Regions from separate parts of the Haemophilus sputorum HK 2154 genome, predicted to be linked through region 2. Evidence: riboswitches for the same ligand, from Rfam matches in the RefSeq annotation. Region 2 holds a riboswitch; each other region holds the start of a gene.

Region 1 (10,301 bases), 510 kb from region 2:
TTAACTCACGGCGAATAGTACGTACAGCATTCATCACATATTGTAATTCGCCTTCTGGATCTGGAATTGGAAGGTTATCTACATGTGCTTTTGTTTCAATTGGGCGAGCAAATTTCGGACCTTCACCAGCACCAAAACTTAAGCCTAATCCCATAGCATCAGGAATAGTTAAAATATCAGAAAAGAGAATTGCCGCATCTAAAGCATAACGGCGTAAGGGTTGAAGGGTAACTTCGCAAGCTAAATCTGCATTACGGCATAATGACATAAAATCGCCAGCTTCTGCTCGAGTGGCTTTATATTCTGGTAAATAGCGACCGGCTTGGCGCATCATCCAAACAGGGGTCATATCTACGGGTTCACGTAATAATGCTTTAAGATAACGATCATTTTTTAATTGTGTCATGAGGTTTCCTTCATAATTTAGCGAAAACAGGAATTTGCAAATGCTTTTTTAAATTTGACCGCTTGCGAAGATGAATTTTTAGCAATTTTTGCGGTCGGTAACATTAGTGGATATTGGTTGGCTTCTCCGTTGCATTTAATGCAAAATGGCTGTGGAGGAAAAGAGATAATACGCGTAAGTATTCTACGACTTCTTCGCCAGCTTCGAGTAATTCTTCGTTGCTGTCATCTTCATGATAGCCAAGTTTTGAGATTTCTTCTAAGTCATCAATGGCTTCACCAACTTCATCGGTTTCTTCATTTAATTTGGGTTGTGCTAAGCCTAAACCTAAAATAAATTGGCTTATCCAATCGGCAATGCTTTCAGCTAAAGCTATACCATCGTTTTCATTTTCTGGCAACCAGAGTGAAAAGAGCGTATTCGCTTCACGATATGATTGACTTAATGTTTCATAAAATTGGCTGAGTGCTTGAAGAGGAACTTGTGAGAAAGCATGACCATCATTAGTAAATTGATAAGTCAGTGTTTTCCAAGATTCATCTTGAATGCCGCCAGCAATTAACCCGCTTAAAAAGCCGTGAAACTCAGCGGGATTAAGCTCAATAGCTAATTGTGCAATCAGTTGCTTAAATTCAGTTGGTTGAAGATTTGACATAGTATCGTCTTTGTTATTCTTAGAAAGAATGGCATAATAACAAAAATTTTATAGATAAGTGAGGATTTTACGCCTATGTCGGCAAATTATATTGAAGTCCAAATTTTTGGACAGGTGCTTCGCTTGCATTGTCCGCCGGAACAACAGCAACATTTATTAGCTTCTGCTGAGCGTTTAGAAGAGCGCGTAGCGGTTTTAAAAGAGCAATCAGGTATTATCCAGCTTGAAAAAGTCTTGGCAATTGTGGCGCTGAACTTAAATTACGAGCTTGAATTAGAAAAGCAAAAAAATGAAAACAACAAAAACGTGTTAGAAGCTTGTATTCACCAGCTTGATAGTTCGTTAGGGAAATTGAATAATTTAGGCGTAATTGATACGAATCAATAAACTGCTTAAAAGCTGATCGGTTAATTATTTTTATTTTTTTATTGCTAGGAAAAACAGCGAATTTCCGTTATATTAAATCTTGTCGGGGGTGTGCGTAGCTTATTACGTCCCTGAGCCGATAATTTAAAACCTTGAGTTGGACATCTAGTCACCGGTGAGCAAGCTTACCTTGAGTAAGAAGCCTAAAGGCGAATACGTTTGACTCCCTTGAACCTTCTGGTTCAAGGACTACAATAGGTTACGGCACCTCGGACACCATCTGGTTATGAACACTTCATTGGATTCACATCAAGCCTTACGCCAATCTCTTCGGCGTGAAATGAAAATCAAACGTCAACAACTTTCCCCTATAGCGCAGCAACAGGCTAGTCAGGCAATTATTACACCGGCATTAGATTTAATCGCTCACTACCAAGCTCAGCATATCGCCTTTTATTTGCCATTTAATGGTGAACTCTCACCGCTTGCATTGATGGAAATATTGCATAAACAAGGTAAATCACTTTATTTGCCCGTTGTGCATCCATTTAGCTCTGGTAATTTGTTATTTATAGCTTATGAATCAAACGATGAGTGGATTACACATTCTCTTGGCATGCAAGAACCTAAGTTAGATGTTCGAAAAGTGTTGCCTTTAAATGAATTAGACATGATTTTTACGCCATTAGTGGCTTGTGATAAACACAATGGGCGTTTAGGTTATGGCGGCGGGTTTTATGATCGTACATTAAGCCAATCTTCTGCGATTAGTGTGGGGCTAGCGCATCGTTGTCAACAGGTAGAAAAATTGCCGTTAGCAGCTTGGGATGAACCATTAGATCACCTAATTCTCGGTTAAAACATTGATTTTTTACGCCAAAATGGGTAATCTTTTGCCTTTTCCTCCATTTTAAGGCTTAAGAGGCGCGCATGTTTGGGTTTGATCCAACCACTACTACATTCCTTATCTATATTGTGGCGATGATCCTGATAGGATTGATTGCTTACCGAGTCACGAATAACCTTTCTGATTACATTTTAGGTGGGCGCCGTTTAGGCAGTTTCGTTACTGCGTTATCGGCTGGTGCATCAGATATGTCGGGTTGGCTATTGATGGGCTTACCCGGTGCTGTTTATGCAGGTGGTCTGATTGAAGCATGGTTAGCAGTTGGCTTAACGATCGGGGCTTATTTAAACTGGAAATTAGTTGCCGGTAGATTGCGTGCTCATACCGAATATAGTGGCGATGCGCTAACTTTACCTGAGTATTTTCATAACCGTTTTGGTGATAAAACTAAGCTCATTAAAATCCTTTCTGCGTTTATCTTCTTACTCTTTTTCGCTGTTTATTGTGCTTCTGGCGTCGTCGCGGGTGCGCGCGTCTTTGAAAATCTTTTTGGGGTACCTTATGCAGATGCCATTTGGTATGGTGCGGTTGCTACTATTCTTTATACCTTTATTGGCGGCTTTTTAGCTGTGAGTTGGACGGACACGATCCAAGCGTCGCTAATGGTCTTTGCATTATTGCTGACGCCACTTTTTGTTATATTAAGCATTGGTAGTGTAGATGAGATCAAATCCACTTTAGTGTTGGCAGAAGCAGCGAGTGGCAAAAATTATAATGATATGTTTAGCGGCACCACAGTTTTAGGCGTATTAAGTCTCATGGCGTGGGGATTAGGTTATTTTGGACAACCGCATATCGTTGTACGATTTATGGCAGCAGAGAGTGTGAAATCACTTAAAAATGCGCGCCGAATCAGTATGACGTGGATGGTTATCTGCTTAGTGGGCGCGATTGGTATTGGCTATTTCGGCATGTTGTATTTTTTCAAATTCCCAGAAAAAGCCAGTGTAGTGAGTCAAAACAATGAGCAGATTTTTATTGAACTAGCAAAATTATTATTTGATCCATGGACAGCTGGCGTATTGCTTTCTGCTATTCTTGCTGCCGTAATGAGTACACTTTCTGCACAATTATTGATTTGCTCAAGCGCGATTACCGAAGATTTATACAAAGGCATTTTAAGACCAAAAGCAAGCGATCGTGAATTGATTTGGTTAGGTCGAGTGATGGTATTAGCGGTTGCTGGGTTAGCCATCTATATTGCACAAGATCCAAATAGCCAAGTGTTTGGCTTAGTGAAAGATGCATGGGCAGGTTTTGGCTCTGCATTTGGCCCAATTGTGTTGTTGTCATTGTTTTGGAAACGGATGAATGGTTTTGGTGCGATTGCGGGGATGCTAACAGGGGCTTTAGTGGTGTATTTCTGGAAAGATATTACGCTTTGGTTGGCATTGCCTGATGTTTATTCAATGATTCCTGGATTCTTCCTTGCTATTTTGGCAATTATTATTGTTTCTCTGATAACACCAATGCCGAATCAGCAAGTGTTAGAAACTTTTGATAAAGCCAACAAAGCCTTTTTAGCTGAAGAGAAAGCATAATTTCCAATCCCGTTAATAAATTATCAGCAGTTAACGGGATTTTTCTTTTATATTGTTAAAGAGGCATCGTCAGCAATTAGGTTTTGATCTATAATTAATTTCCAGTTGTCGAAAGATAACGTTTTCGTTTTTTCACTTAACTGGACTTACCTAACATGACTCAACAAACTATTAGCACGCCAAAACAAGCGTTTGTCGGTTTACAAATGTTATTTGTTGCCTTCGGCGCCCTAGTTTTAGTGCCACTTATTACGGGCTTAGACCCAAACACTGCCTTGCTCACTGCAGGTATTGGTACCCTTCTTTTTCAACTCTGCACCGGTCGTCAAGTACCGATTTTCTTAGCTTCTTCTTTTGCTTTTATCGCGCCTATCCAATACGGTGTACAACATTGGGGAATTCCTTCAACAATGGGCGGTTTAGCCTGTGCTGGTTTAGTCTATGTCGTGCTTAGCGCTTTAGTAAAATGGCGTGGCGCACAAATCATGGACAGAATTTTCCCACCTGTAGTGGTAGGTCCGGTTATTATCATCATCGGTTTAGGGCTTGCGCCTGTTGCGGTGGATATGGCGGTTGGCAAAAATATGCAGATTGAGCAAAATCTTGCGATTTTAGTTTCTATGGTAACCTTAGTTACCACTGTTATCGTTGCTGTATTCGCTAAAGGGTTAATGAAGCTTATTCCGATTATGTTCGGTATTTTAGTTGGTTACTTGCTTTCACTTTATCTTGGTTTAGTTGATTTTACTAAAGTTTCCGAGGCTAGCTGGTTCTCTATCCCAACTTTAACCACACCACAATTTAATTTAGAAGCCATTCTTTACTTACTCCCAATTGCGATTGCACCAGCAGTAGAGCACGTTGGCGGTATTATGGCGATTAGCTCGGTAACGGGTAAAAACTTCTTACAAAAACCGGGGCTTCACCGAACCTTATTAGGCGATGGTATTGCAACCTCGGCGGCATCTTTACTTGGTGGTCCACCAAATACGACTTATGCAGAAGTGACGGGTGCTGTAATGCTCACTAAAAACTTTAACCCGAAAATCATGACTTGGGCAGCTTGTTGGGCGATTGCGATCTCATTTTGTGGAAAAGTTGGCGCTTTCTTACAGACGATTCCAAGTGTTGTGATGGGTGGCATCATGATGCTCGTATTCGGTTCTATTGCGGCTGTGGGCATGAGTACACTGATTAAAGCCAAAGTGGATATGGGTGAGGCACGTAATCTTGTGATCGTTTCTGTGGTCATGACCTTCGGTATTGGTGGTATGTTCATCAATCTAGGTGAATTCTCGCTTAAAGGTATTAGCCTTTGTGCCATCGCAGCGATTATCATGAACTTAATCTTACCAAAAGAAAAAGGGCAGAATGCCTAACAATAATAAGTGATGAAGCGCATCTTGTAGATGCGCTTTTTTTGCAAAAAATTTTTAAAATCAGACCGCTTGTAATGTGAGGTAGATCACAAAATTTAAATGAAAAGTTTGTTTTTGTTCTCGGTTTTTACTAGAATTTTGCAACATATTAGTCGGGGTGCCATAGGCTGAGATAATACCCGTGAACCTGAAACAGTTAACACTGACGTAGGAAACTAAATGATGAAACCATTTCTTTTATTTTCTCCCCTTTTTGCTTTTCTTGCTATTTTCCCTTTGAACGCTTGATGAGGTTGCTATGTTTTGCCTCCAAGTCCAAGGTTTATCTTTGCAATTTGCCGGACAATCGCTGTTTGATAATTTGAACTTTAATGTGAAGCAAGGCGAATGGGTTGCACTTTTAGGCAGCTCAGGCGTTGGAAAATCAACGCTTTTACGCGCAATTGCGGGGCTTGAGCAATCCGCCGTAAGTGCAGGAAAGATTCATTTTGCCCCTCATCTCAAATTAGCTTGGTTGGCGCAACAGGATTGCCTTTTTCCTTGGCTTTCAGTATTAGATAACGTTCAGCTTGCACAACATTTAAAAGGCACAAAAAATGCTGAAAGTTTAGCAAAAGCTGAAGCATTATTAGCTGCAGTCAATATGCAAGCACATATCCACAAGGCTTGTTATCAACTGTCAGGCGGGCAACGCCAACGTGTCGCATTAGCTAGAACCTTGATGCAAGAGGCGGATTTAATTTTAATGGATGAGCCTTTCTCTGCATTAGATGCGGTAACGCGTATGCAGCTACAAGATCTCGCATGTGAGTTGTTGCATGAGAAAACCGTCATTTTAGTGACGCATGATCCACAAGAAGCCATTCGGTTAGCCGATAGCCTCTATATTTTGCAAGGTCACCCTGCGCAAATGCATTTAGTGAGTCAATTAAGTGGCGCGAAACCACATAACATGGCTCAAGCAACCGCTTGGCAATTACAAGAAGAACTGATTGCTAAGTTAATGCAGGAGGCATCATGAAAAAATTAGCTAATTGGCTTGGCTTGTTTCTTTTATTGATTGGCTTATGGCAAGCGGTAGTTTCAATATTTATCTTACCAACCTATCTTTTCCCTTCACCGATAGCGGTTTTTGAGCGTTTATTACAGCACACTGATTTATTGCTCAGCCATGCTAAGGTTACTCTAATTGAAATCGCATTGGGCTTAATTTGTGGGTTTATATTGGGGTTAATTTCTGCTTTATTGCTCACACTTTCACGCCGCGTTTCTGCCTTTTTAATGCCGTTGCTGGTTATCTCCCAAGCAGTGCCTGTTTTCGCGATTGCCCCACTTTTAGTGTTGTGGTTGGGATATGGCATGGCTTCTAAAATCGCTATGGCAGTATTGATTATCTATTTCCCCGTTACGGCTGCTTGTTATGACGGTTTACGTAATACGCCTCAATCTTGGGTACAACTGGCGCAAACTTTACAAATTTCTCCACAGGCAATGTTGTTTAAGGTGCGTTTGCCTGCTGCATTGCCCGCATTAGCTTCAGGCCTACGAATTGCAGTTTCTATTGCACCCATTGGGGCAGTGGTTGGCGAATGGGTGGGGTCTTCAGAAGGGTTAGGCTATTTAATGTTGCAAGCCAATGCCAGAATGCAAATTGATCTAATGTTTGCTGCACTATTTTTATTGTTACTAATTGCGCTTTGCTTATATTTTTTCACTGATTACTGGCTACGCCGATCACTACCTTGGGTTCGTTATATTCATTAAGAGGTTTTATGCTAAAACAACTTATTCAGCAATCGCAGCCTGACTGGCAGCATTATATTGAGCACGATTTTGTCAAACAGTTAGCTACAGGTTCATTACCTGCCGATTGTTTTCGCCATTATCTAAAACAAGATTATATCTATCTTTTTCATTACAGCAGAGCTTTCGCTTTAGCGATTTTTAAAGCAAAAGATTTTGCGCAAATGGAAACACCTCGTAAAGCATTAGACGCTATTTGCCAAGAGATCCAGCTGCATCTTAATTATTGCCAAGAATGGGGAATTAGCGAAGAAGAAATCTTTAATACACAAGAAAGTGCAGCCTGTATTGCTTATACACGTTATCTACTTGATTGTGGTGCAAATGGCGGTTTAGCAGAAATTTACGCTGCAATTACCCCTTGTGCGGTCGGTTATGCTGAAGTTGGCCGTTATATTTGTGATAACTATCCTAGACTGCCGAATAATCCCTATCAAACGTGGATTGATACTTATGCCAGCGAGGATTTCCAACAAGTAGCAAAAGAAACCGCTGATTTTCTTAATCAATGCTGTGCTCATCTTAATGCCGAACAATTACAGAATATCCAAAAAATTTTTACCACAGCCACTCGCCTAGAAATTGGGTTTTGGCAAATGGGGCTAGATTTATCTGAATAATAAAAGGAGACAAAATGAAAAAACGTTACTTACTCACATTGCTTGCGAGCGCCTTAGCGCTAAATAGCCAAGCGGCAGAAAAGCAAAAAATCTCGTTAATGCTTGACTGGTTCGTCAACCCAGATCATGCTGCATTGATTGTGGCACAACAAAAAGGCTTTTTTGCAGAGCAGAATTTGGAAGTGGAAATTATTGAGCCGGCTGACCCTTCATTACCCCCTAAATTAGTGGCGGCAGGTAAAGCAGATTTAGCGGTAGATTACCAACCTCAATTACAAATGCAGTTAGATGAAAAACTGCCTTTAGTTCGTATTGCAACGCTTGCGAATTCACCGTTAAACAGCTTAGTGGTGTTAGAAAATAGTGAAATTAAAACGTTAGCGGATTTGAAAGGTAAAAAAATTGGCTATTCGGTTAGTGGTTTTGAAACGGCTTTACTAGAAACGATGCTTAAGTCTGCAGGGATAAGCCTCAAAGATGTGCAGCTAGTGAATGTGAATTGGTCGCTTTCTCCTTCACTTATCAGCAAACAAGTTGATGCCGTTATTGGTTCATTCCGTAATTTTGAATTGAATCAACTTGCAATTGAAGGGTATCAAGGCAAAGCGTTTTTCCCAGAAAAGCATGGCGTGCCAAATTATGATGAGCTCATTATTGTAGCAAATAAAGATAAGCTGGAAGCACCGAAATATCGTGATTTTGTGCGGGCTTTAACACAAGCGAGTGCTTATTTAAAAGCGCATCCACAAGAAAGCTGGGAGTTGTTTGTCAGTTATAAACCCGCTGAGCTAGATAATGAATTGAATCGTCGCGCATGGAAAGATACGCTGCCTTATCTGACTGAGAAGCCAAGCGCATTTGATTTTGCCACTTATGACAAAATGGCTGAATTCATGCAGCAACAAGGGTTAATCAAAAACAAGTTTGCGGTCACAGATTATGTTGTTGATTTAGCGCCATAACGGTTATTTTTTGGTGAATAAATCAACGTTTTTTGACAAAGATTGATCTAGTTCTCTCAGTCTTTGGCATAGATGTGGCATAATAGCCCAAATTTTTTTGCGATGATTTTATTATGCTTCCGGAATTGGGCTATTTTTCATTAATTTTGGCGGCGGTGGCTGCCGCCTTTCAAGTGGGTTGTTCTCTTTTTAGCGAACTGTTTAAACGACCGCATTATTTAGCGTTAAATCCGCTATTAACTGGCGTGCAGTCGCTGTTTTCTCTGCTTTCCTTTGCTCTGTTAGCGCACGCTTTTTTAACGGATGATTTTACCGTTATCTATGTTGCGCAACATTCTAATAGCCAATTACCTGATTTCTTTAAATTTGCGGCAACTTGGGGCGGGCATGAAGGTTCCATGTTGTTTTGGCTTGCTGCATTAACACTTTGGACAAGCGTATTTTGCATTTTTGCGGATAAATCTGACCGCTTGTTCTACCATCGTACTTTAGCCATGATTGGGCTGATTGCCTTAGGCTTTATGCTATTTATTTTGTTAGTTTCAAGCCCATTTGAACGCAGTTTCCCGCCACCACCAGAAGGGCGAGATTTAAACCCAATGTTGCAAGATGTGGGGCTGATTTTTCACCCACCATTGCTTTATTTAGGCTATGTTGGTTTTGCCATTAGCTTTGCTATGGTTGTGGCAAGTTTAGTTTCCGGTTGTTTTGATGCCGCAGTAGCACGCTGGATTCGCCCGTGGACGATGATTTCTTGGGGCTTTTTAACTGCCGGGATTATTCTTGGTGCTTGGTGGGCATATTATGAGTTAGGCTGGGGCGGCTGGTGGTTCTGGGACCCTGTTGAAAATGCCTCTTTAATGCCTTGGTTATTAGGCACCGCGTTAGTGCACTCATTGATAGTCAGTGAAAAACGTGGTGTGTTTAATTACTGGACGATTCTGTTAGCGATTTTTGCTTTTGCATTAAGTTTGCTTGGTACCTTTATTGTTCGCTCTGGGGTTTTAACTTCTGTTCATGCTTTTGCGGTTGATCCTGACCGTGGCATGGCATTGCTTATTCTCTTTTTCAGCTTAAGCTTTATTGCATTGGCATTATTTGCTTTCCGTGTGAATCTTTGGCAAGGCGAAGTACGCTTCTTACTTTGGTCAAAAGAAACCGCCTTTTTACTGATTAACGGTTTGTTTGCTGTAGCGGCTTCTGCAGTACTGGTTGGAACTTTCTATCCAATGGTTTTTACGGCGATGAACTGGGGATCAATTTCCGTTGGCGCACCATATTTTAACCACGTATTCACGCCGCTTGCGCTGTTGTTAATGGTTGCGATGGGAATTGCAGTCGTATTGCGTTGGAAGAGTGTACCAACTAAACAGATCTTATGGCGACTCTATTTATTGCCAGTAGCCGTACTGCTTGCCGTAGCACTCACTATGCAAACGTTGACGCAAGTTGCTTATACATTACAAATTTTGCCGACAATTTTTATTAGCTTGGCAATTTGGATTATTCTGACTCATCTGCCTTATTTGCGATATATGTGGCAAATTCGACCGCTTGCGATGCGTCTAGCGCATATCGGTTTTGCAATTTGCGTGATTGGGGCAATGATGAATAGTTATTATGGCGATGAAAAAGGGGTAAGATTGAAACCGAATGAGTCTG
Region 2 (10,301 bases):
CGTAAAGTGTTATCTGATATTAACGATTTAACCGTGCCAGCAGCAGGTGAATTCTTAGATATGATTACGCCACAATATATGGCTGATTTTATGAGTTGGGGCGCAATTGGTGCCCGTACAACAGAATCACAAGTTCATCGTGAATTAGCTTCAGGGTTATCTTGTGCAGTAGGCTTTAAAAATGGTACCAACGGTGGGGTGAAAATTGCGTTAGATGCAATTGCTTCAGCGGAGTCTCAACATCATTTCTTATCGGTAACGAAATTTGGTCATTCAGCGATTGTAACCACGGCAGGAAACCCAGATTGCCATATTATTTTACGTGGTGGCGATAATGGTACGAATTATGATGCAGAATCTGTAGCGAAAGTCTGTGAAAGTATTGCGAAAGCAGGCAGACGACCTCATGTGATGGTGGATTTCAGCCATGCAAATAGCCAAAAACAATTTAAACGCCAGATGGATGTTTGCGCAGATGTTTGCGCACAAATTGCAGGCGGTTCAGACTATATTTCTGGTGTGATGATCGAAAGTCACTTAGTTGAAGGTCGCCAAGATCTGAAAGCAGGTCAAACACTTGCAGATTTAGTTTACGGACAAAGTATTACTGATGCGTGTATTGGTTGGGAAGACAGCGAAAAAGCATTATTCGCCTTAGCTGATGCCGTAGCAGAGCGTCGTAAGAAACGTGCTGAATAATTTAGATTTAATAGGGTGGGACGTTCCCACCTTTTATTTTTATGGTGTGGTAGCACCCAATAGGAAAAAAATATGACTCAAACCATTCTCGCGCTAGATACCGCAACAGAAGCTTGTTCGGTTGCGTTAACGCATTTAGGCAAAGTGACGTATTTAGACGAACTTAGCCCACGTACTCATACTCAGCGCATTTTACCGATGATTGATAAATTATTAGCAAAAGCAAATATTTCGTTACAAGAGGTTGATTATTTAGCCTTTGGGCGCGGGCCAGGGAGTTTTACGGGCGTTCGTGTTGGAATTGGTGTCGCACAAGGTTTAGCCTTTGGGGCCGAATTACCTGTGTTAGCAATTTCCAATTTAATGGCAATGGCAGAGCAAGCTTATCAAACAGAAGGGGCTACCAATGTTATTGCTTTAATTGATGCCAGAATGAATGAAGTTTATTTCGCGCAATATCAACGAACCGAACAAGGCTGGCAAGAACTTGTACCAGAACAAGTTTGCGCACCTGAAAAAGCGATTGAACAATTTATGTTAGGGGATAATCCTACCGTTGTGGGTACGGGCTGGCAGGCTTATTCGCAATTTTCTGAAGAAAAACGACCGCTTGTTGTCAGTGAAATTACACTACCTTCAGCGCGATATATGCTTGAACTTGCTAAAATTGCAATCGCCCAAGGTAAAGTACAACAAGCGATGGAGATTGAACCCGTCTATTTGCGTAATGAAGTAACTTGGCAAAAATTGCCACATAAGCAGTAATTTAGAAATGAGCGAAGGACAAGTTTTTTAAATCAAGGATAAGGCTAAATGAAGAAGTTATTAGGGCTATTGTGTTTCTGCTTATGGGGCTGTAAACCGGCACCGATTTTGCCAGTGAAAGAACAAATTACAGTGAATAATACTTCAATCAATGTCATTTCCCCAGAAAATGCAATACCTGCTGATTTAGACGCACTAGAATTGAAAGAATGGTTAGCTGAACGCCCATCTATGGCAAACAAAGTGGTCAAGCTTTATTTTGAGCCAGAGCAGAGATGTTTTCAAAGAGGAGTCGGTCGTTCAGGCTATCAAAGTTGTCATTCCGTTCTTGAAAAAATTTGTTATTTAGAAAGTTTAGATTTTTATAATGAAAACCTGGCACAAATGGCATTAGAGGATCGAGAGCGTTATATTCGCCAATACTTTAAGATGTTAAAGAACGGGATGGTATATAGCCGACCATCTCAAGTTACATTTAACTTATTAGAAGATGGCGAAGATTATATTGTTTATGAAAGAATAATAGGGGAACGAGGCAGACCTCAGATTCTCGCAACTCTTGCTTTAAACCATTGGCTATTTAATGCAATATGCCAAGATTACTCTGTACCGACTATGGTAAGAGGGAGTGCTTGGGAAAAAATGCAAACCATTTCTTGGGTAAATGCTTTAGTTAAAGAAAATTCCCCAACAGAAACTCCAAAACAGTAAATGTTGAGTGTTTATCTTCATCTTTCTTAGAAATTAGATTGAGCTTTCTCATATAAAGCGCTAGAATTTAGCCGAATTAGTCGGGGTGCGCATTGTCGCTGAGATGATACCCGTGAACCTGAAGCAGTTAATACTGACGTAGGAAACTAACATGCCAATCTTTCATTTTTCTTTTCTATCTACTTACTTTGCTTGTTTACCCTCTACGAGATTCAGTGTTATTGCCATTATTTTGGACACCGAATAAAAGGAGGGAAATATGTCTATTCGGCAAAACAATAATCTAACTCAAGTGGCATCAGCTACTATGATTGGCACGGCCATTGAATATTTTGATAATTATATTTATGCCATGGCTGCTGTATTGGTATTTAATCATCAATTTTTTCATCAAGCGGATCCGCTTTCCAACCAAATTGCTGCACTATCTACACTTGCACTCACTTTTGTTGCTCGCCCATTAGGTGCGTTAATTTTCGGGCATTTTGGAGATAAATTCGGACGAAAAAATACCTTCGTGATGTCACTGTTATTGATGGGCTTTGCAACGATTTCCATCGGTTTATTACCTACTTATGAGCAAATTGGTATTTACGCAACCATACTGCTTTGCTTGTGTAGAATTGGACAAGGCATTGGATTAGGCGGAGAGTGGGGCGGTGCTGCGTTAGTGGCGATTGAAAACGCCCCACAAGAAAAACGCGGTTGGTATGGCTCATTCCCACAACTAGGCGCGCCGTTAGGATTATTATTAGCAAATGGCGCTTTTTTGCTGGTAGGAATTTGGGCTGGGCAAAGTAATTTAGTTGAATGGGCTTGGCGTATTCCATTTTTAAGCTCAATCGTGTTAGTTGCCATAGGCTTGTATGTCCGCTTGAAATTAACTGAAGCACCGATCTTTCTTGCTGCGTTAATCCAAAAACAACCGACACGAATCCCGATGATGACGGTTTTGACCAGCCATTTTAGACCATTTATGCTTGGCATGTTTGCTTGTATGGCAGGCTATGTGTTGTTCTATATTATGATCGCATTTAGTCAAATCTATGCAAAATCTGCACCAACCATTTCAGAAGCGGGTTTTAAAATGGGGCTAGGATTTTCGCCTCAATTATTTACTGCATTGTTAATGGCAAGTGCATTTTCATTAGCGGCTACGATCTATTTATCCGGTAAATATATTGACCGCATTGGGCGTCGTATTTGGATGATTTGGACAACCGTCGGTGTAGCTGTATTTGGTTTAGCTTTACCATGTTTCCTAGAAAATGGCAGTGCTGTTAGCCTATTCTGGTTTTTAATTATTGGCATGGGGTTAATTGGTTTAGGTTATGCACCGCTAGCAAGTTTCTTGCCAGAACTATTCCCCACACACGCCCGATATTCTGGCGCATCGCTAACGTATAACTGTGCAGGACTTTTAAGTGCGAGCGTGGCAACAATCATTACTTTACCGCTAAATGCACATTATGGATTGAAAGGAGTTGGACTTTATTTAGCTGCTAACGCAGTATTGAGTTTGATAGGCTTATGGTTTATGCAAGAAACTAAAGATGTGGAATTAGCGTAATTAGTTCTAAAAAATACAAGCGGTCATATTTGTAAAAAGTTTTGCAAATATGACCGCTTGTTTTATTAACAGGATTATTCTACCCAATGTTTTTTCTTGGTGGTTTTACCAATTCCTGGGTTGAAGCTATTGGTTGGGTCGAGTACTTTATAGAATTTACGCAATTCTGGTTTAGCTTCATAAAGGTGCCCTACGTTGTGTTCTGCTGGATATTGTGCGCCACGTTGGTCAAGCAATTTGAGCATGTCATGCTCTAGGGCTTCACAATCGTAGCCTTTTTTCACAATATAATCTTGGTGGAACACATGGCACATAAAGTGACCGTAATAGAGCTTATGGCTAATTTTGTTATCAATTTCTGGCGGAAGAACTTCAAACCATTCATTATCATTACGGCGAAGCGCAACGTCTAATGCCACGATTTCTTCCACTTCTTTTTCATGAATAGCGCGATAGCGAATTGCTGCACTTGCAACTGCGAAACGATGCAACATGGCTGCTTGGGTTTCTTCGGCGTTACATTCAAAATATCCGCCTTTAGTGGCATCACTAAAATAAGTTTTTAAGAATTCACGCGCTTCTTGTACGCCTTTTCCTCCCATTTTCACGATTAAATGGTGTTCATATTTATCGCGATATGTCCACAAGCTTTTTGGCAGATGTTCTGGCATCGCTTTTGATAAGAGTTGCATAAATTTATCGCTTAAATGGTGTGGTAAGAACGAGAATTTTTTCGCAATACGATCAACATTAGCTTTCAATGCAAAGAGTTTCGGTAACCAGTGTGTACCGAATTTTTTAATCACCCAGAAGGTATCTTTTCCATAACGTGCTGCCACATCAAAAGCATCACGATGAATGTATTCGCCTGAAATCGGTAGCACTTCAAAATTGGCTAACATATGGCGGCGAATGTCGTTAAGTGTTTGAATTTGGTTTGTGCCGATGTAGAACACCGCCGTATTTTTCTCTAATGGGAAAGTATCTAAACGCACGGCAAAAACAGCCAGTTTTCCTGCAGAGCCGGATGATTCATAGTGACGGCTTGGGTCTGCATTAAAGCGCGCAGGGCTATCTTCATCTACTTTACGAACATGGTTGCAGTAGTGATGGTCATGGCCTTTTCCGCAATCTCTTTGAATATCTTTGCGTTGGTAGTGGTGACCTTGTAAGTTCGTTAAAATTTCTTCTGGGGTTTCGCCTAAATCAATACCTAAATGGTTTTTAAGTTCTAATTCGCCATTTTCATTTAATTGAGCAAAGAGTGCCATTTCGGTATAAGCTGGCCCACGTTGTACTAAAGCTCCGCCAGAGTTATTACAAATCCCACCGATAACGGAAGCACCAATACAAGAAGAACCAATAACTGAGTGAGGCTCTCTTTCGTGCGGTTTTAATAAATTTTCTAATTCATTGAGGGTTGAGCCAGGGAAACAGACAACTTGTTCGGCATCGTTAATGAGTTGAATGTCTTTCATTAACATGGTGTTGATGATAACAATATCACGATCATAATCGTTCCCGCTAGGCGTTGAACCCCCTGTTAAGCCCGTATTTGCAGCTTGGTTAATTACAATCACATCATGCGCCACACAGGCTTTTAGCACGTTCCAGAATTCTAATAATGTAGCAGGTCTCACAACCGCAATCGCGTTACCTGTGCCAAAACGATAACCACTGCGATAAGCCTCATTTTTTGCCGCATCCGTAATAATATGTGCGTGACCGACAATGTCGGTTAATTGAGAAATAAGTTGTTGGGTTGACATAATAAATCGCCCTTTATTTGAGTTGGGTTAGAAAATCAAGCAGTTATGCTAACAAAATCAAGAATTAAAAAATGTGAGATAAATCACACAATCAATAAAAAATAAATAAAAGTAAAACCGTGATTTTTGCAAAAACGCCATGAAATTCGACCGCTTTCGCTTTAAAAAAGCGTGATTCTCTACTACAATCCTGAGCCTAAGAAAAATAAAAAGGACACATTATGCAATTTATCAACATCGCAAATGAGGGCGTAAAATCGCTTTCTCCATACCAAGCCGGCAAACCAATTGAAGAATTAGAACGAGAGCTTGGCATTTCTAACATCATTAAACTGGCTTCAAACGAAAATCCGTTTGGCTTTCCTGAAAGCGCTAAACAAGCGATTATGAGTCAATTAAATGATCTTACTCGTTACCCTGATGCCAATGGCTTTGAATTGAAAAAGACGATTGCGCAAAAATTTCATATTGAACCCAATCAAATTACATTGGGTAATGGATCCAATGATTTATTAGAACTATTTGCTCATACTTTTGCTAGCGAACAGGATGAAGTGATTTATTCGCAATATGCCTTTATTGTTTATCCATTAGTCACAAAAGCGATCAATGCAACTGCGCGCGAAATCCCTGCTAAAAACTGGGGGCATGACTTAGACGGTTTTCTAGCTGCGATTAACGAGAAAACCAAACTGATATTTATCGCCAACCCCAATAATCCAACCGGAAATTTTTTAACGCATGCTGAGCTAGAGGCTTTTTTAGCACAGGTGCCATCACATATTATTGTGGTATTAGATGAAGCTTATACCGAATTTACCACACCTACTGAGCGGGTAGATAGTTTTGCGTTATTAGCTAAATATCCCAATTTAATCGTTTCACGCTCGCTTTCCAAAGCATATGGCTTAGCTGGATTGCGTATTGGTTATGCTGTTTCAAATGCTGAAATTGCAGACTTATTGAACCGCGTGCGCCAACCGTTTAACTGCAATAGTCTAGCCTTGGCTTCTGCGATTGCCGTGTTAAATGATGATGCTTTTGTTGCTAAAGTCGCTGCCAATAATCGCCAAGAAATGCAACGTTATGAAGCATTTTGTCAGCAATACCAATTAGATTTCATTCCCTCAAAAGGTAATTTTATTACCATTGATTTTAAACGCCCTGCGCAGCCGATTTATGATGCGTTATTGCATGAAGGCGTGATTGTTCGTCCGATTGCAGGTTATGGTATGCCGAATCATTTGCGCATTAGTATTGGCTTGCCAGAAGAAAATAGTCGTCTGTTTGAAGCATTACGCAAAGTGTTAAACCTACAATAATTTAAGCGAGAGAAAAGATGGAAAAAATCAGTTTAAATCCTATTTTGCGTGTAGAAGGCGAGATTAACTTACCTGGTTCAAAAAGCTTATCTAACCGTGCTTTGTTATTGGCAGCATTAGCACATGGCACAACGGAAGTCACCAATTTATTAGACAGTGATGATATTCGTCATATGCTAAATGCGTTGAAATCTTTAGGAGTGAGTTATGAACTATCCTCAGATAAAACCGTATGCACAATAACAGGCGTTGGCGGTGCCTTTAATTGGCAAAATGGGCTTTCACTTTTCCTAGGGAATGCAGGCACTGCCATGCGCCCGTTAGCGGCTGCACTTTGCTTAAAAGGACAACAAGAGGCAGAGGTTGTTTTAACAGGCGAACCTCGCATGAAAGAGCGTCCAATTAAGCATTTGGTTGATGCTTTAATTCAAGTTGGCGCAAATGTGCAATATCTTGAACAAGAAGGGTATCCACCGCTCGCAATCCGAAATACGGGGTTACAAGGCGGCAAAGTGCAAATTGACGGCTCAATTTCCAGTCAATTTTTAACGGCACTATTGATGGCGGCCCCACTTGCTGAAGGCGATATGGAAATTCAGATTATGGGCGAGCTAGTTTCAAAACCTTACATTGATATCACCTTGGCGATGATGAAAGATTTTGGTGTGACAGTAGAAAACCAAAATTATCAAACCTTTATTGTAAAGGGCAATCAATCTTATATTTCACCTAAGCGTTATTTAGTGGAAGGGGATGCTTCTTCTGCTTCTTATTTTTTAGCCGCAGGTGCTATTAAAGGAAAAGTAAAAGTTACAGGAATTGGTAAAAATTCAATTCAAGGTGACCGCTTGTTTGCCGATGTATTAGAGAAAATGGGCGCAAAAATCACTTGGGGTGAGGATTTTATTCAAGCAGAACAAGCACCATTGCATGGTGTAGATATGGATATGAATCATATTCCAGATGCAGCAATGACTATTGCAACAACAGCATTGTTTGCCGAAGGTGAAACGGTAATTCGCAACATTTATAACTGGCGGGTAAAAGAAACCGACCGTTTAAGTGCGATGGCAACCGAGCTTCGTAAAATCGGTGCAGAAGTTGAAGAAGGCGAGGATTTCATTCGTATTCAACCTTTGGCATTAGCGCAATTCCAAGCAGCGGAAATTGCGACTTATAACGATCACCGAATGGCGATGTGTTTCTCGCTAATTGCATTGTCAAATACGCCCGTGACAATTCTTGATCCGAAATGTACCGCCAAAACATTTCCAACCTATTTTTCTGAGTTCGAAAAGTTATCGATTCGTGCTTAGAGAATAAACAAGCGGTATTTTTTAGGGATTTTTTACAAAATTGCTTGCAAAAGCAGAAGTTTTCTCTATAATACCGCACATCAGACGCGGGGTGGAGCAGCTTGGTAGCTCGTCGGGCTCATAACCCGAAGGTCGTTGGTTCAAATCCGGCCCCCGCAACCAGTTTTATCAGCTCACATTCCGGTTATGGTCTGTGAGCTTTGTTTTATTATGTACTGCAAATTTGCAAAAAACAGAATAAAACAGACCGCTTGTAGAAAGTAATTTTCAATTAAGCGGGCGATACCTTAAATTCGTATCATAAAGAGCTGGTAAGGCTCTTTTTTTATATCTGGAGAAAAATTTTGGCTACATTAGAACAAAAGCTTACTGAGCTGACTCAAGATACCATTGAAGCAATGGGGTGTGAGCTAGTCGGCATCGAATGCCAACGTGCAGGGCGTTATTTAACTGTACGTATTTTTATTGATAAAGACGGTGGCGTGACTATTGATGATTGTAGTGATGTTAGTCGTCAAATTAGCGCTATTTTTGACGTAGAAGATCCAATTGCTGATAAATATAATTTAGAAGTGTCTTCACCAGGTTTAGACCGTCCATTATTTAACTTAGCGCATTATCAACGTTTTATCGGACGTGAGGCTGTTATTCATCTTCGTATTCCGATGTTCGATCGCCGTAAATGGCAAGGAAAAATCGAACAAGTTGAAGGCGATTTTATTACTTTATTAGTGGATAACGAACCGTGCCAATTTGCTTTCGGTAATATTCAAAAGGCTAACTTAGTGCCAGTATTTGATTTTTAAATTTAATTATCTAAGAGACATTTTCAATGAGTAAAGAAATTTTGTTAGCCGCTGAAGCGGTTTCAAACGAGAAACAATTACCAAAAGAAGCTATTTTCGAGGCATTGGAAACAGCTTTAACTATCGCAACCAAGAAAACTCACGAATTAGATATTGATATTCGTGTTGTAGTTGATCGTAAAACAGGTGATTTCACAACTTTCCGTCGCTGGTTAGTCGTAGAACAAGTTCATAACATGACCCGTGAAATTAGCTTAGAAGCAGCACAATTTGAAGATCCAAATGTGCAATTAGGTGATGTGGTTGAAGACGAAGTAGAATCAATTGAGTTCGGTCGTGTTGCAATTCAAACTTTTGGTCAAGTGGTAAAAACCAAAATCCGCGAAGCTGAAAAATGCAAAATCATCAACGAATTCCGTCCAGATGAAGGCAAGATCATCAGTGCAACGGTTAAAAAAGTAACCCGTGATAATATTTTCCTAGAACTACAAGGTAAGAGTGAAGATATTAAAGGTGAAGCGGTTATCGTTCGTGAAGATATGTTGCCTCGCGAAAACTTCCGCCCAGGCGACCGTGTTCGTGGTGTGCTTTATGCAATCAAACCAGAATCAAAAGGCCCACAAATTTTCTTAACGCGTTCTAAACCAGTAATGCTTGAAGAATTATTCAAACTGGAAGTGCCAGAAATTGGTGAACAGCTGATTGAAATTAAAGGTGCGGCACGTGATCCTGGTTCTCGTGCAAAAATTGCCGTGAAATCAAACGATAAACGTATCGATCCAGTTGGTGCTTGCGTAGGTATGCGTGGTTCACGTGTCCAAGCCATTAGCAATGAATTAGGTGGCGAACGTGTAGATATCGTGCTTTGGGATGATAACCCGGCACAATTTGTGATTAACGCAATGGCACCAGCGGATGTAAGCTCAATCATCATCAATGATGAAGCACATTCTATGGATATTGCGGTAGAGTCTGCAAAATTAGCACAAGCAATCGGCCGTAACGGGCAAAACGTACGTCTTGCAACACAATTAACCGGTTGGGCATTAAATGTGATGACTGTTGAAGAGTTAGAGGCGAAAAATCAAGCGGAAGATGGTAAAGTGATTAACTTATTAACTTCTGCGTTAGAAATCGATGACGAATTTGCACAAGTGTTAATTGAAGAAGGCTTTGCCTCTTTAGAAGCGATTGCCTATGTGCCGGTTGATGCACTGACTGCAATTGATGGCTTAGAAGACGAAGATTTAGTCGAAGAGTTACAAGCGCGAGCGAAAAATGCACTGACGAAAAAAGCCTTAGAAGAGGAAGAAGCGCTTAAACAAGCGGATATCGATGAAAAA
Region 3 (10,301 bases), on a different contig from region 2:
CTGCTGCCACAGAAACCACTTGTTGGGTTGAGATATCCATATAGTGAACTTCTTCTGGTTTGTATAAACCTGATTCACCTTGCTCACGACAAGTGACATAAGTATCGGTAAAGCGGAAGTTCTCATCTAAGTTTGAGTTCGCCTGTGCGATAACATAGTTACCTTCTTCGATTGCAGATAAGTATTCGATATCTTCTGTTACTTGACCATCTACTACTTTACGGAATGGCGTTTCTAAGAAACCATAATTATTGGTACGCGCATATACAGAAAGTGAGTTAATCAAACCGATGTTTGGACCCTCTGGGGTTTCAATCGGACATAAACGACCATAGTGAGTTGGGTGAACGTCTCGAACCTCAAAGCCTGCACGTTCACGCGTTAAACCACCTGGGCCTAATGCTGAAATACGACGTTTATGGGTAACCTCTGAAAGCGGGTTGTTTTGATCCATAAATTGCGAAAGTTGTGATGAGCCAAAGAACTCTTTCACTGCTGCTGAAATTGGTTTCGCATTGATTAAATCTTGTGGAGTTACGCCATCTAAGTCGCCTAAAGATAAACGCTCACGTACAGCACGTTCTACACGGACTAAACCAATACGGAATTGGTTTTCAGCCATTTCACCTACTGAACGAATACGACGGTTACCTAAGTGGTCGATATCATCAACTTCGCCACGACCGTTACGGATTTCAATGAGTTTTTTCATCACACGGATGATGTCTTCATTGCTTAATACACCAGTGCCTTCGCCTTCAGGAATGCTTAAAGAACGGTTAAATTTCATACGTCCTACTGCAGATAAATCATAACGATCTGCTGAGAAGAACATATTATCGAATAACGCTTCTGCCGCTTCTTTTGTTGGTGGTTCGCCCGGACGCATCATACGGTAGATTTCTACTAATGCTGATAAGCGGTCGTAAGTTGGATCAACGCGTAATGTTTCAGAAATATATGGACCGTGATCTAAATCATTAGTGAATAACACTTCGATTTCTTTGTAACCAGCTTGCGCAAGGTTTGCTAGCATCTCTAAAGAAATTTCCATATTTGCTGCGCAAACAATTTCGCCATCTTCTAAATTAACGTAATCTTTAGCAGACACTTTGCCAACGATGTATTCAACTGGCACGTCAATTTTGGTTACGCCCGCTTTTGCTAAATCACGAGTGTGTTTAGCCGTAATACGGCGACCTTTTTCTACATAAACTTTACCATCTGCTTCAATGTCGAATAACGCAGTTTCACCACGTAAACGCTCCGGCACCAGTTCCATTTGAAGTTTATTATCATCGGTAATTTCAAATTTCACTTTCTCGAAGAACATTGAAAGGATTTCTTCAGTAGTATAACCTAATGCACGAAGGATAATGGTTGAAGGTAACTTACGACGACGGTCGATACGCGCATATAAGTTGTCTTTCGGATCGAACTCGAAATCTAACCAAGAACCACGGTAAGGTATGATGCGTGCGTTATAAAGCACTTTACCTGAAGAGTGGGTTTTACCTTTGTCAGAATCGAAGAACACACCCGGACTACGGTGTAATTGTGAAACGATAACACGCTCAGTGCCGTTGATAACGAAAGTACCGTTGTCGGTCATCAATGGGATTTCGCCCATATACACGTTCTGTTCTTTAATGTCTTTTACCGTGCCCGCTGCAGCTTCACGGTCAAAAGTCACTAAACGTAATTTCACGCGTAATGGTGCAGCGTAGGTTGTACCACGAATTTGACATTCACGTACATCAAATACTGGCTCGCCAAGTTCGTAAGAAACGTATTGTAATTCTGTTGCACCGTTGTTACTTACAATCGGGAATACAGAACGGAATGCCGCTTCTAAACCTTGTAGTCCTTCTGGATCTTGCTGAATGAATTTTTCATAAGAATCAAGTTGGAGAGTTAATAGATAAGGTACGTTCAGAACCTGAGGGCGTTTGCCAAAGCTCTTACGGATACGCTTTTTCTCGGAATAGGAGTATGCCATTGTTAGATAGCCTCTGATTTTTTGTTATGGTTGAGATTCACAATCCAAATGAGAAGACTCAGCTGGAAGTGGCATTAAAAGGGTACGAAGTGTCATTTTCCGACTTCCTCTCTTGCAGTCAAAAATCACTACTGCAAGCGGTTAAATCGGATGAGGATTTTGCAAATATCAGCGATTAAAATGACAAAATCAGCCGATTTTTATAAAGCACAAAAGGCTGACGATTTTCGTCAGCCAACAATCTATTGCAAAAATGGTTGTGTATTATAGTAAATTCTCTATATTTTCGTCAAGGTTTTACGAAAATTTGAGCACCATGTTTTTATAATTTAATCTCACTTTTTCTGAATAATACAAGCGGTCTGATTTTTGCAAAATTTGACAAAAATCAGACCGCTTGTCACCGATAAATTAGAGTTTTAAAAAGCCATCGTAAACATGTTCCGCATCACCTGTCATATAAAGTGGGCTGCTTTCGCCTTGCCATTCAATCATAAGCGTACCGCCAGGCAAATCTACGCGTACCGGGCTATCTAATGCGCCTTGCATAATGCCGACCGCAGCCGCCGCACACGCACCACTACCGCAGGCTTGTGTTTCACCCGCACCACGTTCAAAAACGCGTAGTTTTATATGATGACGATTCACCACTTGCATAAAGCCAATATTCGCTCGCTCTGGAAAACGTTCATGATTTTCTAATAATGGGCCAAGCTCATTGACTGGGGCTGTTTGCACATTTTCAACTTGCAACACCGCATGCGGATTTCCCATCGATACGACGCCACAAATCGCGGTTTGCAATTCAGTACGCAACAAGTAGTTTTTCTCAAACTTGTTGGCAATAAATGGAACTTTTGCCGGTTCCCAAATCGGTTTGCCCATGTTCACGCGTACCTGTCCGTCTTCTTGCAAACTTAATACCATTTTGCCATTTGCGGTACTGACTTTAATATCTTGCTTATCAGTTAATCCTTTGAGGCTTACAAAGCGAGCAAAGCAACGTGCGCCATTGCCACATTGAGAAACTTCACTGCCATCAGCGTTAAAAATACGGTAGTGGAAATCTAAATCAGGGTCGTAAGGTGCTTCAACTAATAACAGCTGGTCGAAGCCTACTCCGCGATGGCGATCGGCTAATTTGCGAATCAGCTCATCGGTCAAAAATACGCTTTGGGTGACGCCGTCAATAACCATGAAATCATTGCCAAGCCCGTGCATTTTAGAAAATTGCATATTTTTCCTTATTTTTTGACTTTTATTAAATCTAATCCTGATGATTAGATTTATTTATTTTTTTAATGTTGATATGATCAATAAGTATGAGGTCTTTTCTTTTAATTTACAATGGAGTAATCAAATAATGTCAGGAATGTTTCTCTTGCAATTTGCGATCGTCCTGTTGTGTATCTTAGTCGGTGCACGTGCAGGTGGTATCGGTTTAGGGGTCTTTGGCGGTTTAGGCTTAGCTATTCTCTCCTTCGGGTTCGGACTTAAACCAGCAGGTTTACCGATTGATGTAATGTTTATGATTATGGCGGTAGTTTCTGCAGCTGCAGCGATGCAAGCTGCTGGCGGTTTAGATTATATGATCAAACTCGCAACCAACATTTTACGCCGTAATCCGAAATATATTACCTTTATTGCACCGCTTGTAACTTGGACTTTCACCGTATTAGCTGGTACAGGTCACGTAGCTTATTCTGTATTACCAGTAATCGCTGAAGTGAGCCGTCACAATGGTATTCGTCCAGAACGTCCACTTTCTATGGCAGTAATCGCATCACAATTTGCGATTGTAGCAAGTCCTATTGCAGCAGCGGTTGTAGCAGTTGTCGCTTTCCTTGAACCACAAGGTATTCACTTAGGTGATGTATTGATGGTAACTATCCCATCTACATTATTAGGGATTTTCCTTGCATGTATTTTTGTGAATAAAATGGGGAAAGAATTAAAAGATGACCCAGAATATTTACGTCGTTTAAGCGATCCAAAATACGCAGATATTTTTGCTTCTCAAACCAGCAATAAAGAAATCGAAATCAGCAAAACTGCAAAAGTTTCTGTTTCACTCTTCTTATTTGGTGCGTTATTAGTAGTAATCATGGGTGCAATGCCTTCTCTTCGCCCAGTATTTGATGGCAAACCAATGGGTATGGCTCATACTATTGAAATCATCATGTTATCAATCGGTGCATTGATTATTATGACTTGCAAACCAGATGGTACTGCTATCACTAAAGGTTCTGTATTCCATGCAGGGATGCGTGCAGTAATCGCTATCTTCGGTATCGCATGGTTAGGTGATACGTTAATGCAAGCACATATGACTGAAGTAAAAGGCTTAGTGGAAGGTTTAGTTCATACTGCACCATGGGCGTTTGCTTTTGCATTATTTGTGCTTTCTGTATTAGTTAACAGCCAAGGCGCGACTGTAGCAACCTTATTCCCACTTGGTATTTCATTAGGTATTCCAGCACCTGTTTTAATTGGGGTGTTTGTGGCAGTAAATGGTTACTTCTTCGTTCCAAACTATGGTCCGATTATTGCATCTATCGACTTTGATACCACCGGTACAACCAGAATCGGTAAATACATTTTCAACCACAGCTTTATGTTACCAGGCTTATTAAGCATGGCATTCTGTTTAGCCTTCGGTCTATTATTTGCAAATATTTTATTGTAATTGACCGCTTGTCAAACAATCAGGGGCGGATTTCCGCCCCTTTTCTGTATCTAAAATTGCCACTGTTAGCCTTTCAATGACTTAACGACTGCAGCAATATCGCTTGCTTGCGCAATAGCTGAAATGACAGCAACACCATCTGCGCCATCGCCTAATAAACACGGAGCAGACTCTGCATTCACTCCCCCAATTGCGACAATCGGTTTCGTTATCCCCGCTTGGCGTAAATAGGCGACAAAATCAAGCCCAACATCGGGATCTTGGTCTTTCTTCGATTGCGTTGGAAAAATTGGACCCACCCCGATATAGTCAATGTGAGGATTGGCTTGCGCCAGTTGCGCTTGTTCTAATGAATGCGTTGAAAGCCCTACGAACATTTTTCCTTGCGTGCGAGCAAGCACTGTTTCTATCGGCATATCACCTTGCCCCACATGAACACCATCTGCGGCTAACTCAAGTGCTAATGCTACATCGTCGTTTATCACAAACGGTACATTAAAAGTACGGCATAATGCCTGACATTGCTGCGCGAGCGCTTTTTGCGCAATAGGTTGATTAGCCAACGAATGTTCGCCTTTATCGCGAAATTGAAAACAAGTAATTCCTGCTTCCAAAGCCTGCTTCAGCACAGACAATAAATTCTGTGCAGGGTCGCCACTTAAATGACGTACATCTTGCGTGCCAGCGATAAAATAGACTGGCAAAATAGTTTTCATTTTATTCATCTTGATATGCCCAATGGTTAGTCGGCCCATGGCCGTGTCCAATATTTAACGGATGGCTAATGGCTGCCGTAATATAAGCTTTCGCCGTGCGAATTGCGGTATCTAATGAGTAGCCTTTCGCCAATTCTGCCGTGATACAAGCAGAAAAAGTACAGCCTGTGCCATGAGTATGCGGAGTATCAAAACGCGGGCTTTGTAAAGTGAAATCGCCAGACTCGCTAAATACATAATCAAAACAAATCTCACTATGCGAATCTTGTAGATGCCCTCCTTTAATTACCACATTTTTCACCCCTTGTGCTTGTAACAAGCGGGCAGATTTTTCCGCACTTTTGCAATCGACGATCTCCACGCCTGTGAGCGCATAAGCTTCTGGCAGGTTTGGAGTAATTACATCAGCTAATGGCAACAAATGCTGCTTAAGTGCAGCTACTGCGCTATTGGGTAACAAAGGTTGCCCACCTTTGGCAATCATCACAGGATCTAGCACTAACTGCCCAAATGGACGAGCTTGCAAGAATGCGGCTACACATTCTATTGTTTCAGCGGTGCCTAACATGCCAATTTTAAAGGCGCGAATATCAAAATCGCTTGCGACTCCCTTAAGCTGACTTTCAATCGTTGAAAGCGGAATTGCATGAATATCAAACACACCAGTACTGTTTTGTGCCGTCACAGCAGTAATGACGCTAGTGCCAAACACTTTTCGCATTTGGAAGGTTTTTAAATCCGCCTGAATCCCAGCACCGCCACCACTATCTGAACCTGCAATAGTTAAAGCTTGAGGATAATTACGCATAAATGACTCTCCCTTGTTGCTCAGCCAAAGTCATGTTGATTTCAGCTAACTGATCTAAAAATTTCACCGCAAAAGCCCCTGTTTGTGTGCGATTTAAAGTACGGGCAGCGAATTCTCCCGCAACAGCATATACCGTTGTTGCTTCCACCACGGCATCAAAATAAGCAGATGCTGGTGCAACACTTAAAAAGGCAGCACAGACTGCACCGAGCAAACAGCCAGAACCAGTAATTTTAGGAAATAGCGGTGTCCCATTTTGGACTTTCGCAACCCGTTGACCATCGCTGACAAAATCAGTTTCACCACTAATAGCCACAATACAGTGATATTGTTGTGCTACTTGTTTCGCTACTTCAGCTAAGTCAGCCTCGCCAGCACCTGCATCAACGCCTTTTGATCTCCACTGAATTTGCGCTAAAGGCGCAATTTCGCCAGCATTTCCACGTATCAACGCAAACTTAACTTCTGATAGCAATTTTTCTACCACTTGACGGCGATAGCTTGTTGCGCCACTTCCCACGGGGTCTAACACAACAGGAATCCCTGCTTTGTTTGCCGCTTTGCCTGCAAGAATCATCGCTTCAATGTTTTCTGGCCCATTTGGTGTGCCGATGTTAAGCAATAACCCTTTTGCAAATTGCTGAATCTCTGCAACTTCAGCCACATTGGCTGACATCAACGGAGATGCGCCGATCGCTAATAATCCATTAGCCGTAAAATTTGCAGCAACATAATTGGTAATACAATGAATGAGTGGATTGGTTTGACGGATTTGTTCTAAATAATGAAATGACATGCTTTTCCTCCAAAGAAATCATACTGAAAGGAAAGCAGGCACGGTTGAAAATAAGGTGTAAGTTTCCTACGTCAGTACTAACTGAATCAGGTTCACGGGTATTATCTCAGCCTTTCGGCACCCCGACTTATGGCATGGAACTATAAAAGGTTACATCACACTTCGCAAGCTACGAAACTGTAAAGTGTGATGAAGATCATATTTTTATCTAACAAAAATCCCGCACGGGGCGGGATTGATTTCGATTAAGCGTGGCAAGTTTGGCAAGCAGCTTGGAACATCCAAACTAATTTTTCTTGCTCTTTAATATAATCGCTCATTTGAGATGCAGTACCTTCATCTTCTGCCTCACCAGCAAAATTTAAAATTTCACGTTGTTGCTCAAGTAACACAGTTAAACCTTTTAAGGTGCCAGTTAAGCAATCTTGCGCAGTGCTGATAGCGATATCTTCTTGAATACGTGAAACTTTCAAGTATTGGCTATAAGCATTATTCGGTGTATAGCCTAAAGTTAAAATACGCTCTGCAATTTCATCCACTTTCTCAACCAAATCCGTATAAATTTCTTCAAATTTTGCATGTAATTCAAAGAAATTCACGCCTTTAATATTCCAGTGATAACCACGTACATTGGTATAAAAAACTTGGTAAGTAGCTAATAACTCATTTAATTTTGCTGCTAATTCTGATGATTGTGCTTTATCTAAGCCGATAATTGTTTTTGACATATTTTGTTTCCTCTATTGTTATGAATTGATGTTTTATCAGTCTCTCATCTTCTGATGGCATCATTATACGCCCTCACTTTTTATTGAAAAGCCGATAGATTCGATAGAATCAATAGCAAATACAAATTAAAATACAATTATCAATAACAAAAAGTTAACATTTGCAAATCTTTCATCAAAATAAACCGCTTGTTAAGGCTGAATATCACGCAAAATCGGATTCTGCATAGAAATCAAGGTTTCAGTCGATTGAATTTCATCAATGCTTTGAATCTTACCCGCTAATACTTGATGCAGCTCTTCAATGGTATGCGTCATGACTTTGATAAAAATCGAATAATTACCCGTGGTGTAATATGCCTCAACCACCTCAGGAAATGCATTCAGTTTAGCAATAACTTGTTCATAATCTTTGGCTGATTTCAAAATAATGCCAATAAAACAGCAAACGTCATAACCTAGCTTGCGCTCGTTAATCTTAATTTTTGTTCCTTCAATGACGCCAGATTGGCGCATTTTCTCCACACGCACATGAATAGTCCCAGCACTCACCCCATAATGTCGTGCGATTTCTGCATATGGTGTTTTAGCATCTTGAATTAGCGAACGTAAAATATGCTGATCTAACGCATCGAGCACAGGCTTATTAAGTTGAGAAGCGGTCAAATTTTCCTCCACTTTTGTAAAAACTTAAATAAAATATAAAAAATATAAATTATTTTTAGATATTATATAACACAAAAAGAGTTTTATTGAATTTCTATTGAGTTTTTTAAGAAATCCGTTAAATTACGTGCATACCATTTTAATGGACAATGAATTATCAAAAGGAAAGCAACAATGAAAAAATCATTTATCTTACAACAAAACGAAATTAGCTTTGTTAAAAACACTTTTACCCAATATTTAATTGATAAACTCGGCATTATTGAAGTTCAAGGCCCAATTCTGAGCGAAGTCGGCAACGGCATGCAAGATAACCTTTCAGGAATTGAAAAAGCAGTACAAGTCCACGTGAAATGTATTCCGGACGCGACTTATGAAGTGGTTCATTCTTTAGCAAAATGGAAACGCCATACCCTTGCGCGCTTTGGTTTCCAAGAAGGCGAAGGTTTATTCGTACACATGAAAGCATTACGCCCAGATGAAGATTCTCTTGATGCAACCCACTCAGTTTATGTTGACCAATGGGACTGGGAAAAAGTGATTCCGACTGGTCGTCGTAACTTTGAATATTTAAAAGAAACCGTGAATGAAATCTATAAAGCGATTCGTTTAACTGAATTAGCAGTAGAAGCGCGTTTTGATATTCCATCCATCTTACCAAAACAAATTACCTTTGTTCACAGTGAAGATTTAGTCAAACGCTATCCAGATTTAAGCAGCAAAGCGCGCGAAAATGCAATCTGTAAAGAATTTGGTGCCGTATTTCTGATTGGTATCGGTGGCAAATTATCTGATGGTAAACCACATGATGGTCGTGCTCCAGATTATGATGACTGGACAACTGAATCTGAAAGCGGCTACAAAGGCTTAAATGGCGATATCTTAGTTTGGAACGAACAGTTAGGCACTGCATTTGAGCTCTCTTCAATGGGGATTCGTGTGGATGAAAAAGCATTACGCTTACAAGTTTCATTAACTGGCGATGAATCTCGTTTAGAAATGGATTGGCATAAAGATTTACTTGCCGGTAAATTACCTCTATCTATTGGTGGTGGTATCGGCCAATCTCGTCTAGCGATGTTCTTACTTCGTAAACAACACATCGGTGAAGTACAATCTAGCGTTTGGCCAAAAGCTACATTAGAACAGTTCAAAAATATCCTGTAATCAGGAAATATCAAATACGTTAAGGCATACACTTTATGTGTATGCCTTTTTAGTTAGCTTACCTAAACATCATAAGTTCCCATAATGCTAGCTTGAGCTAAAATGTGACCTTGCATCGCAAAATGGAGATCATTAAAACGGAAGCCAGACGATAAATTAAGCTCTGTATCTAGCGCATAAACAATCAGTTCATAACGATGTAAACAATTTGGCGGCGCCATTCCTCCATAAAATGAGGCTTCTTGAATATCAAATTGCCCTAATTTACTCGCCCAAGAATTTGCTCCTTGCGCATAATCGGTTGCAGTTTGGCTTTCATTTTCTTCAATCTTTGTTCGTTTAAGATCAGCAATTAACCAATGAATCCAAACAAAACCACTGGCTGTGATTGCATCTTTATCTTCTAGTACTACAACAAAAGATTGTGTGTTTTCTGGTGCTTGATGAATCTCAAATGGAATAGAATAGGTTGGCATACCATTTGGGCTAAATTGATTCCCTCTTTTTCCATACTTATCTTCAAATACACCATTTTTAATGGCTGAGCTTGTGATAAACATAAGCCTCTCCTTAATGATTAAATAAACGACGTTGAAGATCTCTATAATAACGCGTTCAGGTTAAAAGAGCATAAAAAAACCCGCATTACTGCGGGTTTTTCTTATTTAGCTAAGTCCGTTAAGAACTAACTATTACATAGTTACTTCTTTAGTACCTTGTACTTGAACTTCAACA

Evidence for each region. A riboswitch is a leader RNA that binds a small molecule or an ion and turns the genes downstream of it on or off. The one in region 2 is predicted to bind thiamine pyrophosphate.
Region 1: linked by a shared signal. The riboswitch ahead of HMPREF1128_RS06380 (ABC transporter ATP-binding protein) and the one ahead of HMPREF1128_RS03960 (MFS transporter) in region 2 are both predicted to bind thiamine pyrophosphate.
Region 3: linked by a shared signal. The riboswitch ahead of thiM (hydroxyethylthiazole kinase) and the one ahead of HMPREF1128_RS03960 (MFS transporter) in region 2 are both predicted to bind thiamine pyrophosphate.

Annotation. Positions count from the first base shown of each region.
Region 1 covers NZ_ALJP01000009.1:822,209-832,509, reverse strand. Annotated here, with positions in the region: gene hemE (uroporphyrinogen decarboxylase) at 1-406, opposite strand, end outside; gene HMPREF1128_RS06405 (UPF0149 family protein) at 510-1,061, opposite strand; gene HMPREF1128_RS06400 (cell division protein ZapA) at 1,137-1,448, shown strand; RNA gene ssrS (6S RNA) at 1,526-1,707, shown strand; gene HMPREF1128_RS06395 (5-formyltetrahydrofolate cyclo-ligase) at 1,714-2,286, shown strand; gene putP (sodium/proline symporter PutP) at 2,358-3,875, shown strand; gene HMPREF1128_RS06385 (uracil-xanthine permease family protein) at 4,031-5,254, shown strand; TPP riboswitch at 5,398-5,485, shown strand; gene HMPREF1128_RS06380 (ABC transporter ATP-binding protein) at 5,553-6,275, shown strand; gene HMPREF1128_RS06375 (ABC transporter permease) at 6,272-7,018, shown strand; gene tenA (thiaminase II) at 7,027-7,677, shown strand; gene HMPREF1128_RS06365 (ABC transporter substrate-binding protein) at 7,692-8,639, shown strand; gene nrfE (heme lyase NrfEFG subunit NrfE) at 8,753-10,301, shown strand, end outside.
Region 2 covers NZ_ALJP01000009.1:310,498-320,798, reverse strand. Annotated here, with positions in the region: gene aroG (3-deoxy-7-phosphoheptulonate synthase AroG) at 1-699, shown strand, start outside; gene tsaB (tRNA (adenosine(37)-N6)-threonylcarbamoyltransferase complex dimerization subunit type 1 TsaB) at 772-1,464, shown strand; gene HMPREF1128_RS03965 (hypothetical protein) at 1,513-2,175, shown strand; TPP riboswitch at 2,247-2,337, shown strand; gene HMPREF1128_RS03960 (MFS transporter) at 2,435-3,745, shown strand; gene dld (D-lactate dehydrogenase) at 3,820-5,514, opposite strand; gene hisC (histidinol-phosphate transaminase) at 5,736-6,836, shown strand; gene aroA (3-phosphoshikimate 1-carboxyvinyltransferase) at 6,854-8,152, shown strand; tRNA gene HMPREF1128_RS03940 (tRNA-Met) at 8,238-8,314, shown strand; gene rimP (ribosome maturation factor RimP) at 8,497-8,958, shown strand; gene nusA (transcription termination factor NusA) at 8,985-10,301, shown strand, end outside.
Region 3 covers NZ_ALJP01000011.1:57,997-68,297, forward strand. Annotated here, with positions in the region: gene rpoB (DNA-directed RNA polymerase subunit beta) at 1-1,999, opposite strand, end outside; gene dapF (diaminopimelate epimerase) at 2,411-3,235, opposite strand; gene HMPREF1128_RS06940 (anaerobic C4-dicarboxylate transporter) at 3,363-4,685, shown strand; gene thiE (thiamine phosphate synthase) at 4,751-5,410, opposite strand; gene thiD (bifunctional hydroxymethylpyrimidine kinase/phosphomethylpyrimidine kinase) at 5,403-6,209, opposite strand; gene thiM (hydroxyethylthiazole kinase) at 6,202-7,005, opposite strand; TPP riboswitch at 7,052-7,140, opposite strand; gene HMPREF1128_RS06960 (Dps family protein) at 7,251-7,733, opposite strand; gene asnC (transcriptional regulator AsnC) at 7,926-8,399, opposite strand; gene asnA (aspartate--ammonia ligase) at 8,574-9,566, shown strand; gene HMPREF1128_RS06975 (YbhB/YbcL family Raf kinase inhibitor-like protein) at 9,629-10,126, opposite strand; partial or broken gene HMPREF1128_RS06980 (OmpA family protein) at 10,259-10,301, opposite strand, start outside.